DNA from 4 places in the Affinirhizobium rhizoryzae genome. Region 3 is predicted to be linked to each of the others. Evidence: predicted binding sites of a transcription regulator. Region 3 holds the regulator's gene; each other region holds the start of a gene.
What was found. The regulator LexA, encoded in region 3, represses DNA repair genes until DNA is damaged. The targets are predictions, from matches to a motif close to TGTTCNNNNTGTGTTCNG.
Positions count from the first base shown of each region.

Region 1: a site for LexA is predicted at 1,906-1,923, ahead of G6N80_RS23345 (ImuA family protein). Genes of this name have one in related genera too.
Region 2: a site for LexA is predicted at 1,865-1,882, ahead of G6N80_RS09365 (YifB family Mg chelatase-like AAA ATPase). Genes of this name have one in related genera too.
Region 4: a site for LexA is predicted at 1,580-1,597, ahead of G6N80_RS06715 (energy-coupling factor ABC transporter ATP-binding protein). Genes of this name have one in related genera too.

Region 1 covers NZ_CP049250.1:1,036,395-1,039,617, forward strand. The annotation lists gene G6N80_RS11170 (Y-family DNA polymerase) at 1-894, opposite strand, end outside; gene G6N80_RS23345 (ImuA family protein) at 935-1,852, opposite strand; gene G6N80_RS11175 (metallopeptidase family protein) at 2,057-2,500, shown strand; gene G6N80_RS11180 (LysE family translocator) at 2,517-3,149, opposite strand; gene G6N80_RS11185 (DUF1737 domain-containing protein) at 3,172-3,223, opposite strand, start outside.
Region 2 covers NZ_CP049250.1:660,474-663,696, forward strand. The annotation lists gene G6N80_RS09365 (YifB family Mg chelatase-like AAA ATPase) at 258-1,790, opposite strand; gene gshB (glutathione synthase) at 1,927-2,880, opposite strand; gene G6N80_RS09375 (cupin domain-containing protein) at 2,950-3,223, opposite strand, start outside.
Region 3 covers NZ_CP049250.1:2,546,973-2,550,195, reverse strand. The annotation lists gene G6N80_RS18110 (VOC family protein) at 1-894, opposite strand, end outside; gene lexA (transcriptional repressor LexA) at 993-1,718, shown strand; gene G6N80_RS18100 (ComEC/Rec2 family competence protein) at 1,712-3,223, opposite strand, start outside.
Region 4 covers NZ_CP049250.1:74,797-78,019, forward strand. The annotation lists gene G6N80_RS06705 (GNAT family N-acetyltransferase) at 1-306, opposite strand, end outside; gene G6N80_RS06710 (winged helix-turn-helix domain-containing protein) at 368-1,561, opposite strand; gene G6N80_RS06715 (energy-coupling factor ABC transporter ATP-binding protein) at 1,692-2,372, shown strand; gene G6N80_RS06720 (energy-coupling factor transporter transmembrane component T family protein) at 2,366-2,983, shown strand; gene G6N80_RS06725 (biotin transporter BioY) at 3,024-3,223, shown strand, end outside.

The DNA of each region.
Region 1 (3,223 bases), 1.5 Mb from region 3:
CAGCACGTTCAGCCGCAGGAGCTCAAAACCGAAGCCCGCATCCAGATCATCGTGAACACCTTTCAGCCGTTCGGCAAAGAGTTTGGCAATACGAGCAGCATCCCTTAAGGGCCGAGAGGCACCCGCCTTCAGCCGAAAGACCTTGCCATCGACCCGAAACAGAACCAGTTCGAAGACGCGCCCACCTGCACCTCTTGCCTCCAGCCCCGGTTTGAGGCTTTGCGCCACCTGTGAGGTGAGTTCCAGAATGTCGTCCTCCGCCTGAACGGGCTCGGCGAGACGTCTTTCAGCGGAAAGATGCGCTACGGGTCGGCGAGGGGATATGGCTTCGTCATCCAGACCCAAGGCCTGATCCAACCGCAGAAGAAGCTGTGTCCCGAAACGTCGTGCCAGAGGTGCGCGTGGGGCCTCCAGCAGATCGCCAACCTGTTTCAGGCCAAGCTTGGCGAGCCCTTGCACGGTTGCATCATCAATCCTCAGAGCTGCGAGCGGCAAGGGCGCCAGTAGGCGTTCATGCTCATCCTCCCCGATAATTCGGCTTGCATCGAAACGGGCGACAGCCGACGAAAGACCTGGAGCGGACGAGATGGCACCTTTGACCTCCAGTCCCATCTGCTCCAGCCGCAGCAGGATTTCCCGCAGCATGGCCTCTTCACCACCGAAAAGATGCGCGCAGCCAGTAATGTTCAGGAACAGGCCATCCCTGCCTTCCAGTGCCACCAAAGGCGTGTAGCGGTCACACCAGTCCGCCAGGGCTTCCAGAAAGCGTTTGTCCGCTGCTTCATCTTCTTCCACCATGACAAGAGCAGGATGGATGGCGCGCGCTTCCGCCAGCCCCTGCCCTCGCTTCAGCCCCACGGTTTCAGCATGCGAATCCAGTGCGGTCAGACGCATGGCGTTTTCCCGCCGGCCGGCGCAGACGAAAATGATGTCTTCAGGACGCCCGGTCGAACGCCAGGACAGCCCCCAGCGGCGGCGAAGGATCCTGTCTGTCGAGAGCCTTGGGAAGTGAAGCGCCAGAATGCGCTGTCGGCCGTTCGAACGAAAGAGCGCGTTCTGTCGGGTCGAGGGCGATGAGACGGCGGTCATGATGGTTCCACTCCAGATGCAGGGAAAGCGGGGCCGCATTGCGGCTCTTTTCCAAAGTTAGATGGAAGACGGATGAACCGATGCTGCCGCCAAGCATCGATCCATCTGGCAGGCGACGAGGGGAGGCGAGGGAGGGTTCGACATGGAAACGGAAAAGGGCGCTGGATGCCTCTTCCTCTCCCCCATGTCGCAAGATCAGAAGCGGACGTCCTGCTGCCTTTGCCCGCAGGCTTAATCGTCGGCTTTCGGTCAAGCCGAAGTGGGCAGGGTTTCCGCGCACTTCAAAAAAGGTTGCGGCAAAGATGCCGCTTGAAAGCGCGGCTTCTGCAAGCCACAGGGCGTCTTCCAGCCGGTTCGGTGCCGCATGCAGGAACCGGTGGATGGACAGGCCAAAGCGCTTCAACCCGATTGGGTAGGGCAGACCGGCGTCACTGGCGGTCATGCGATCTGAAATCCACAGCAGTGGGCGATTTTCAGCCTTCTGGAACAGGCATCCAAGCGCCATGGCAAAGCCGGACAGAGCGCCTGCATGACGTAGACCGTCACTGCGCAGTTCGGTGATCCCGCCACAAGGCAGACCGCCGTCCAAAGCTTCATCCAGGAAATCCACTCCCGTCCTGATCCGGGCCTCGTCGCCACCTGCCGGATGTCCGGCATGGCTTGCCTGGGCGGCGGCCAGTGCCGGAAGGGATTTGCCTTCCAACCGGGCAATCGTTTCGCGCAGGGCAAAAACAGTCTCCTGCGCCAAGGCGTTTTTCGCCATGACGTCAGCTCCATCGCTTGGATCTCCTCGGTATAACGCCTGAAGAGATCATATGTTCATGTTATGTTCTTATGGATTCCAGAGGTCGCGGCAAGAGTCAACGGGGCTGGTAACCAGTTTCACCGACTCATGCAGGTGGTGATTGAATCCGCACTCGAAAATTTTTTGAGAAAACCTTATATGGGGTCGAGAAAAGGAGCAGTTATGGCCCGTGTTGACCAGACAGATGATTGGCGGGATCGCCACGCCCCAACCATCAGCACTTTCGAGTCGCTGGCAATCGAGGCCTATGGCAATCTTCCGGAAGAATTTCGTGCGCTGACGACGAACCTGATCATCGAGATCGAAGATTTTCCTGATGATGAAGTGTTTGAGGATATGGCGCTGGAAACGCCTTTCGATCTTCTGGGTCTCTTTGAAGGACGTGGAATTTCTGAACGCTTCACCATGGAAACGGGTGAGCTTCCCAACCGCATCCGCCTCTATCGTCGCCCTATCCTTGACTACTGGGCTGAAAATGACGAGACGCTGGGCGATATCATCACCCATGTTCTCATCCACGAAATCGGCCACCATTTCGGCTTGAGTGACGATGATATGGAGCGCATCGAGGAAAGCGCAGACGAGGCAGCGGATCGTACCGGCTGATTAGCCTGGTCCCATCTTATCGACGGGCTTCCGTTGCCATGCGAATGGCAAGGCCTGCCAGGACTGTCCCCATCAGCCAGCGTTGAACAACCAGCCAGCTTGGCCGGCGGGATAGAAAGCCTGCGATGGATCCTGCTGCGAGTGCAATCATAGCATTCACTGTAATGCTGATCATGATCTGCGTCGTTCCAAGTGCTAGCGATTGTACGAGCACGCTCCCATGATCGGGCTGGACGAATTGCGGCAGCAGCGAAAGATACATGACGGCGATCTTCGGGTTGAGAAGATTGGTCACAAAGCCCATGGCGAACAATCTGCCTGGGCTATCCTGCGGCAGGTCCTTCACCTGAAATGGCGATCTGCCGCCCGGTTTTACCGCCTGCCATGCCAGATAAAGCAGATAGACCGCTCCGCCAATCCGCAGCGCATCATAGGCATAAGGAACGGCCATGACGATGGCCGTTATACCGAATGCCGCGCACAGCATGTAAAATATGAAGCCGAGCGCCACGCCGCCGAGAGAAATGAGTCCTGCTTTCGGCCCCTGGCAAATCGAGCGCGAAATCAGGTAAACCATATTCGGTCCGGGTGTCAGAACCATGCCCAAGGCAATAAGTGCAAATGTAGATATAGTTAAAATATCAGGCATTAGCACTCCATTCATTATAATATTATTGCTCACCCAGCTTCATGCTTGGATCATATTCTTTACCCTCTACCGTT
Region 2 (3,223 bases), 1.5 Mb from region 3:
CAACACGATAAGACTTGCCTGACATGACTACAGCGCGGCGCGTTCGATTGAACGCGCGGACGACGCTGTAAGACTTTGAAATGATGCATGTTCGTTTCGCTCAACCGAATCCGGTTGAGCGCGACATGCATTAGCGCTACACCGTCAGGGCTGATCTCCATGGCAGAGGTCAGCCCGACATCTGGCGTGAGAGGTGTACAAGCGGTCATCCGCTCTACTCATCACCGAACCTCCCTGGTTATCTCAAGAGCCTGTCGTCAGACGGCTGCAGTCAACCTTTCACCTGCTATTCGGTAGGATATGGCTTCCGCGAGATGGATGCGCCCAACACGGTCGCAGTCGTCCAGATCCGCAAGTGTTCTGGCTACTTTCAGCACCCGATGATAGGCACGCGCCGAGAATTTCATCTTGTCAGCCGCATCCCTTAACAACTGTGCTCCGGCAGTGTCAGGTTCAGCGACCTGCTCGATGAGCGAGGTCGAACATCTTGCATTGGTGCTGATATAGGGCATGCCTGCGGCAATAAACCTCCGGCGCTGGCGATCTCTTGCCTTCGCGACGCGGGCAGCTACATCGGCACTGCTTTCCGCCGGACGAGGACGGATGAGGTCCGCTGCCGCAACAGCGGGCACGTCGATACGGATATCGATGCGATCCAGCAGAGGCCCGGAGATGCGTGCCTGATAATCCGTCATGCATTTAGGGCCCTTGGCACAGGTATGCCCCGGCTCACCGGCCATACCGCATCGGCACGGATTCATGGCAGCGACCAGTTGTATATTGGCCGGATAAGAGACCCGGTGATTGGCGCGTGCAATGATGCACTCGCCCGTTTCCAGCGGCTGTCGCAAGGCATCAAGGACCTGCGGGGAAAATTCGGGAAATTCGTCAAGGAACAGCACGCCGTGATGTGACAGCGATGCCTCACCCGGTTTTGCCCGAAAACCGCCACCGACAAGCGCTGCCATGGTGGCCGAATGATGCGGTGTGCGGAACGGACGCCGGTCCGACAGCTTCCCTCCCGAAAGTTGACCCGCAATCGAGTGAATCATGGAGACTTCCAGAAGCTCCGCTGCAGAAAGCGGCGGAAGAATGGAAGGAAGGCGCGCCGCCAGCATCGACTTTCCAGAACCTGGCGGCCCCACCATCAGAAGATTATGACCACCCGCCGCAGCAACTTCCAGCGCTCGCTTGGCGCTTTCCTGTCCTTTGATCTCGGCGAGATCCGGCAAACTGGTGGGAGCTGCACGAATTGCCGGTGCTGGCCTTGAAAGAAGCTGGCTTCCGCGAAAATGGTTGGCCAGCGCAATCAGACTGCGAGGTGCCAGAATATCGAACTCGGCACCGGCCCAGGCGGCCTCCGCACCGCTGTCTGCCGGGCAGATGAGCCCTTTGCCGAGCGCATTTGCACCAATGGCTGCAGGCAAGGCACCGGCCACTGCAGCCAGTGTTCCGTCCAGGTTGAGCTCGCCAATCACAACGTAACTTGCCAGTGCTTCGACTGGAATGGCGCCCAAGGCAGCCATCAGCCCGAGTGCAATCGGCAGATCAAAGTGAGATCCCTCCTTGGGAAGATCCGCAGGCGCCAGATTGATCGTGATCCTTTTCGGCGGCAGCGCGAGACCGGAGGCATGCAGGGCTGCCTGTACGCGCTCACGACTCTCCGCTACCGCCTTGTCCGGCAGGCCAACGATCTGCATGGCGAGCTTCCCCGGGCCCACCATGACCTGCACGTCAACAGGGACGCCCTCTATGCCCTGAAAGGCAACCGTATTAACACGCGCGACCATTTCCACCTGCCAGCCACGCTTCGGCAGCAGCACCGAAGCTCGCGTGCAATCAAGCACAACTTGAAGGCGGAAACAAGAACAATTAGAGAACAAAATTCCTGTTAAAGTTGCACCTAAATTTGAAGTGCCTCAACTCTCAAGCGGCAGAACGCTTTGCCTCGATCGCATCCCAAAGCAGCGCGGCTGCATCGACCCCGCCGAACTTCTTGACTTCGCGAATGCCGGTTGGAGACGTGACATTGATCTCGGTCATGTAGTCACCGATGACATCAATCCCGACGAACAGGAAGCCGCGCTCCCGCAGCGCTGGTCCGATACGCTCGCAGATTTCCTGCTCGCGGCGGGTCAACTCCGTCGGCTCTGCACGTCCGCCGACATGCATATTGGAGCGGGCGTCGTGCTCTGCTGGCACGCGGTTGATCGCGCCCACCGGATTTCCATCAACGAGGAGGATTCGCTTGTCACCCTTGCGCACGGCCGGCAGATAGGCCTGAGCGATGTAAGGCTCGCGATACATCTGGCCGAACATTTCCAGAAGCGACGAAAAGTTGCGATCATCACGGGCAGAGTGGAAGACGCCTGCGCCGCCATTGCCATAGAGCGGCTTCAGGATGATGTCGCCGAGCTCCTCCCGGAAGCGGGCAATCTCGCCAACATCCTTGGTAATCAGGGTCGGCGGCATCAGATCCGCGAACTTGGTCACGAAAATCTTTTCCGGTGAGTTGCGCACCCAGGCAGGATCGTTCACGACCAGCGTCTTCGGATGGATACGCTCCAGAAGATGGGTAGATGTGATGTAACCCATGTCAAAGGGCGGGTCCTGCCGCAGGTGGACGACATCCATAGTCGACAGATCGACGCGCTCCCGCTCGCCGAGCGTGAAATGATTGCCCTTTTCGTCACGCAACTGCATGGCTTCCACGGCGGCAAATATCTTGCCATCGCGCATGGTCAGCCTGTCGGGCGTATAGTGAAAGAGTTCGTAGCCGCGCGCCTGCGCTTCCAGCGCCATGGCGAAGGTAGAATCTCCGGCGATATTGATGCCGGACACGTGGTCCATCTGGAACGCGACTTTACGAATATTGGCCATGACTGCCCCTCAAGAGATTACCTGGCAGATGTAGGATGCCTGAGGGGCAATGGCAACGCGAGAATGGGCTCAGAGTGCTGTTCTTCGGCCCTTCAGCTTGCGGATGATGCGCCTGCGGATACGATAAAACAGGGAAACGGGCAGATCGAGCGGCTGGCGCATGAAGGCGATCTTTCGGACATAGCGCTCCACCTTCCAGGTCGCCCAGGTTCCGGCCTTGAAGTAACCGACATCGCCTGCTTTCAGCAGTTTCTGCGTGCCATCTTCCGCGATGACGAAAACATCGCCTTCCAGAATGACGACGGTTTCATCTTCGCCAAAAAACCACCTGAATGAGCCAGCC
Region 3 (3,223 bases):
TTCCACAATGCATCCCTGTCCTTGCGCCGGCGCGATGATCAGGCGCTCGCCGCTGCTCTGATGCGGAATTGATGCTTCCTGTAGCACAGAGCGGGTTTCTGCAATGTTCCTGACGCGGAACCGAATGCCGATCCCGCGGAGACCTGTGGGATACCTTGGAGTGTGGTCTAATTCGGGGGCAATTTCCATCGCGACCTCGACGTCACAATTGCCCAGCGGGAACACATACTTGTGATCCTTTTCCTGCACGTGAACGCCAAGCATCGTTGCCAGATTTTCAATTCCCCTTGACCCCTCTGTGGCGAGGAAGAGAGCGCCAAGTCCGAGCGCACCATTTCTATGCTCTACGGACGGCCCCGCAGTTGGTAATGCCGCATTCACTCGTTGGCACGTGAAAGCGAAGAAGCTCGAGGAATCGAGATCGGCAAAGGCCAGTCGAAAGCTGGCAACCGAAGCGCTACCGTTCTCATCAACGACCGTACGCGAAAAGTCCAGGCGATTCCCGGCGCTGATCCCGGATTGCCGGAAGCGTTCATCATCCGTCACCGCATCCGTCGAACGCAAAACAAAAGCAGAAAAACCTTCACGAGCTCCGGCTTGCCGAAACGTACGATCTTTTTCGACGAAGCAGTTTCCTGCAGTAATGCTCTGGCCTGCGAGAGCCTCATCTTGAACGGCAAGTGGCTCAAGATAGGTTCCGTCGCTGAAAAAGACACAGGCATTGGACGTGCCGAAAGGATGGAACGCGTCCGGCGCCACGGTAAAGCCAAGCTCCTGCCAACGCTTGCGCGCGCCAACCAGCGATTCGACCGGCAAGACCAGATGATCGATGTTCGGAGTAGTCAAAAAAGAAGCTCCTGTCGGTAACACGGCCTGCAACCCACCATTATCCATGTGTTTCTGCAAGCTATATTTGCCGTGAACCTCTTGCGGAACACATATGGAACAGATAGTGTCTGTTCTGGATTTGTTTCCCAACAGGATGACGACGCATGTTGACACGTAAACAGCAGGAACTGCTTCTTTTCATTCATGCACGGATGAAGGAGTCGGGCGTGCCGCCGTCATTTGACGAGATGAAAGATGCTCTGGATCTCGCCTCCAAGTCGGGAATTCACCGCTTGATCACTGCTCTTGAAGAAAGAGGCTTTATCCGTCGGCTGCCCAACCGCGCCCGGGCGCTGGAGGTTATCAAGCTGCCCGAGCCCTTCGGTGCAACGCCTGCGACACCCAAACGCGGCTTTTCGCCAAGCGTCATCGAGGGATCGCTTGGCAAAGTGCAGCCGCCTTCACCTGCTCCGGTGCAGTCAAAACCCGCAGAAGAGGATAGCCAGTCCGCATCGGTTCCTGTCATGGGGCGCATCGCCGCTGGCGTGCCGATCTCTGCGATTCAGAACAATACCCATGCCATCAGCGTTCCATTGGAAATGCTTGGGCCGGGAGAACACTACGCGCTCGAGGTCAAGGGTGATTCGATGATCGAGGCAGGGATCCTGGACGGCGACACCGTAATCATTCGAAACGGCGCGACAGCCAGCCCCGGCGATATCGTGGTAGCACTTGTGGACGACGAGGAAGCGACGTTGAAGCGTTTCCGCCGCAAAGGCGCATCGATTGCGCTCGAAGCTGCGAACCCCGCTTACGAAACGCGCATCTTCCCGCCAGACCGTGTCAAGGTACAGGGCAAGCTGGTGGGCCTCATTCGGCGCTATCACTGAACCCGAAGTCGACGGATAGGATCGTCGTCCAACTGCTGGAATGTGTTGGTTCGCCAGTCGTAAAGACGGTGCAACTGCCAAGGTCTTTCGTTGCCCTGAAGCGCAGACTCCAGCATCCAGGAACCTGGATGAGGCTGACCGTTAAACCAAATTTCAATGGAGCCTGTCTGCTTCAGTTTTGAACCCGTCAGGAGCAACGCACCAGAGCGGCATTGTGTAAAGGGCGAGCCGGATACGACGACGATGTCAGACTTGTCGCACGCATATCCTGTGAGGCGTGTGTCACTCACGATCGTAACTCTGGCACCTGATGGACTGCGTCCGATGCAAATCAGATTTTTGACGCAAGAGAAGCGCGGCATTTGAAGCGGCGGCAACTGGTCTATTGCCAATGCTCTGTCGATGAGCGCGATCTCTTTGCTCGTCAATGCATGACGCGGTGTCTTCCCTGAAACCGTTCCTGTTACTGGCCCGTTTGATTCTGGTGCCGCCTCGCGCTTACCCACATCTACCCTCGTCACGGCTGGCATCACAAGTTCCTCAAGGCCCAGCGCGTTCTTCCATTGTTTGAATACGAACTCGGATGGTCTTTCGGTCGTGACGGATGCCGACGTCCCACTCAAGAGCGCCACCATTCTTCCATCCTCTGCAATTACGAGATCAGGCCTGGACGGCTCCATCAGTCCGTTGACACACACGGAAGCCACAAGAATGACGAGGCCAAACCATCGCAGTCGTGTCCGCAAGAGCGAGAAGATGATGAGACCGGCGGTGGCAACAGGCAAGAGCCAGCTTGCGGCACGCCCCGTTTCTATATTTCCGCCCCAGGAGGCCACCTCCAGGGCCACCGCGATTACCAGCTTCAAGCCAAGAGACATGATCATGAAGAACGGTTGATCGAGCCCGAAGGGCATCAGAAGCATGCCGATGAGTCCCGAAGGCATGACAATGAGGGAGATGATGGGCATGGTCGCAAGATTGGCAGCGAGGCCATAGGCAGTCAGCTGATTGAAATGCGCAATGGAAAAGACCGCAGTTGCCAATCCTCCGATCAGGGATGTCATCAACGTCCCGCCCAGAACCCGAGAGACGCCGGACAAAAGGCTACGAAATGAAATGCCGGAAACGAGCGCCTGATCGGACTCATGAGCGCGATCAGCCCAGATGCGATAGCAGGCAAGCAGAGCAGCAGTCGCAGCAAACGACATCTGGAAACTGGCGCCCATGACACTGGATGGGTGAAGAACGATGATCACCAACGCCGCCAGGGCGATGTTGTGCATACTCAACGAAGGGCGGTTGAAGAGGATGGCAATCAGAAGAATCGCCATCATGATGTATGCTCGTTCAGCTGATACGCCGAAACCGGAGATGCAATAATAGGCCGTCACCATCAGAAGCGCACCGAATGCGCTGACTTTTTTGACAGGTAAACGCGCTGAAACGCCCGGCAGCATAACGAGCACGGTTCGTAGGCCGACAAAAAAGATTCCCGCAGCGAGCGC
Region 4 (3,223 bases), 900 kb from region 3:
CTGTTCGTAAAGACGATTTGCGGGTACATCTGCAATCAGGCTCACATAGGCTGTGGCCGGAAGATTCTGACGGATATAATCGGTCAGCGCGCCCATGATCTTCTTGCCGAGACCCTTGCCCTGGTGTGTAGGGTCCACGGCGATATCCGTAATCTGGAAGAAACACCCGCCATCGCCGATGATGCGGCCCATGCCGACAACATCATCGCCCAAATAGATCGAAACGCCGAAAACCGTGCCCTTCAGCCCTTTGCGGGAGGCCTCTTCCGAAAATGGCGTCAATCCCGATATGGTTCGCAGACGCATGTAATCGCCAAGTTCGGGAAAGTTTGAAACAACAGCGTAACCACTCAATTCATTCACTCCTTCAGGCACCGGCCAGCCAGCCATCGGCATAGTTCACCCCTTCCACACCGGTGAAGCGCGCAAGCCGCAAAAGCTCTGCGTTCAGGCGCTCCAACCGTCCGGTGGATAGCTTGACGCCCGGCTCCAGCCACAGCCGCTTGACGCCAAGAAGGCTTGTCTTGCGGTCGGCCTTCATATCGATGCGCCCAATCATCCGATCCGCTTCCAGCAGCGGGAAAACGTAGTAGCCATATTGCCGCTTGGGTTCGGGCACGAAAATCTCGATGCGATAGAAGAAGCCGAACAGGCGTTCGGCGCGGTTGCGATCCCGCAGCAGTGGATCGAACGGTGACAGGACGCGGATCCGCTGCGGCGGCACAGGGGGTTCCAGAATTGCGGGCAGTTGCTCCTTCAGCGCAAAGGAAGGACGTGACGTGCCATCGACACAGGCAATGGAGACCAGTTGCAATTCCTCTCGGTGGCTATCCACCCAGGTTTTCGCCTCCTGCGGGGACACCAGCGCCCAGAAGGCAGCGATTTCTCCATGCGTTGCAAAACCAAGCCGGGAAAGCGCCGAGCGACAGGCCCAATCGACGAATTCATCGTGGCTGACCTCCGGCTCATAGTGATGCGGCGGAATGACCCGCTCCGCCAGATCATAGACTTTCTGAAAGTTTTCCCGCCGCGCGATGGCGAGCTTGCCGGTATGCCATAGAAATTCGAGCGCAGTCTTCGAGGGATGCCAGTTCCACCAGCCGCCGCCTTTGTGATCCTCCGCTTTCACATCACGCGACATGGTGGCCCCCAGCGTGCGGATGCGCTGATAGGTTGCCTCGAAAGCGCGGTCGAACCCCTCCCCCTGCCACTTGGCCCAGTTTTCCATGATCTTTGCCTCGCGGCGGACAAAGCGATGCTTCCAATAGGGAAAGAAGGCGGACGGAATGACCGAGGCATCATGCGTCCAGTGTTCAAACAGGCTTCTCTCTTTCTCCAGCAGCCGGACGAGATCCTCCCTCCGATAGGTCTGGTTGCGGGAGAACAGGATCTGGTGATGGGCGCGCTCCACGGTCTGGACGCTATCGACCTGAACAAAGCCGAGATCCTCGATCAGCCGCTGCAGCCCCTGCAAACCAAGCGCGCGATTTGGCGCGGCGGCAAGGCCTTGCCGCTCCAGAAACATTCGCCGTGCACGCTCGTTTTCAATCAGAATCGTCATAATTCTCACGCTAGCGCTTGTTCTTGTTTTGTTCAATGCGGCGCGTCGATTTTTCCGTATTCAGACAGGCATTCCCCTGATCGAAGCGGAGCGTTATAGAGACTGCGGAAACGGATAGAGGCCTTCACGGTTGCGCATTCAACTTGAAAACGCGGGTTTGAGCTTTGGAGAACGGGTGGCGCTTCATCCGCTTTCTCTCGAATTGACTGAACACCGGATCGGCGTGATTGGCCTGAACGGTTCCGGCAAGACCAGTTTTGCCCGGCTGATTGCCGGACTTGCCAAATCCACGCGCGGCAAGATTCTCATCGATGGTCTGGATTGGGCCGAGGACGGTGATGCCTTGCGCGGACGTATTGGCTTCATTTTCCAGAACCCGGGACACCAGATCATTCTTCCAGTGATTGAGGATGACGTGGCGCTTGGCCTGAAGAGCCGAGGCGTCAAGGGACCGGAGGTGAGCCGGCGTGTTGGCGCAGTGCTCCAGCGGTTCGGGATCGAGGATCTTGCAAGGCGGCGTCCGCATGAATTGTCCGGCGGCCAGTTGCAACTGGCGGCACTGGCGGCGGTGACGGTGACGGAGCCGGATCTGCTACTGTTCGACGAGCCGACCAATCAACTGGACCTGCGCAACCGGGCCATCGTCAAGGACACGATTGGCGACTTGGCCGAACAGGCCATTGTGGTGAGCCATGATCTGGATCTGGTCGCAGGCTTCGAGCGAGTGCTGGTGTTTCACGAAGGTCGGATCGTTTTCGATGGCTGGGGTCACGAAGCGATCCGTTTCTATTGCGAGCTGGTCGGATGCTGAACAGCCTCCACATCGAGGGGGAAAGCTGGCTTCACCGGATGGGAACCGGCTGGAAGCTTTTCGCGCTGCTGGTGCTCAGCCTCGTGCTCACGCTCATCAGCAACCTGCCGCTGCTTGCAGCCGCGCTTGTCGCTTCGCTTATGGTTTCGCGCAGTATCGGCATGACGGAGAGGATGCTCTGGCAGAGAACGAAGCCGGTGCTCCTGACGATTGCCTTTCTTGCACTTGTCAACATGGTGCTCCTGTCGCCGCGCGACGGTCTGGTCATTCTCCTACGCCTGCCTGCCATCCTGTTTTTTGCCAGTGCCGTGACGGCAAGCACATCCCTCTCTGCGTTCATCGATACACTGACGCGAGCCGCCATGCCGCTGGAAAGGCTTGGCCTCATCAGAGCGGCGGATCTGGGTCTGGCGCTTGGCCTTGTCCTGCGCTTCGTTCCTGAGATTCATGCGCGCTACGGGGCCTTGAAGGATGCGCACAAGGCACGCGGTATTCCGGTGAAGCTGCATCGCCTGCTCGGTCCGCTGATCATTTCAACCCTCAAGGATGCGGATAGCATTGCCGACGCGATTGACGCACGCGGCATTCGAGGCCAGAAAAGCCGCCATTGATCTTTTTTAAAAGAGGCGCTCAGCCTCGACAGGAGTTTTCATGTCCACCAGAGATCTCGTGCTTGCGGCGCTGTTTACCGCCATCATCGTTGTTCTGGGCCTGATTCCGCCGGTTCCGCTGGCGTTTCTGCCGGTGCCGATCACCGCGCAATCCATGGGTGTCATGCTGGCAGGCTGCATCATCGGCGCTAGGCGCGGTGCGCTGGCCTATGTTCTGCTCGTCGTGCTGGTGGCGGTCGG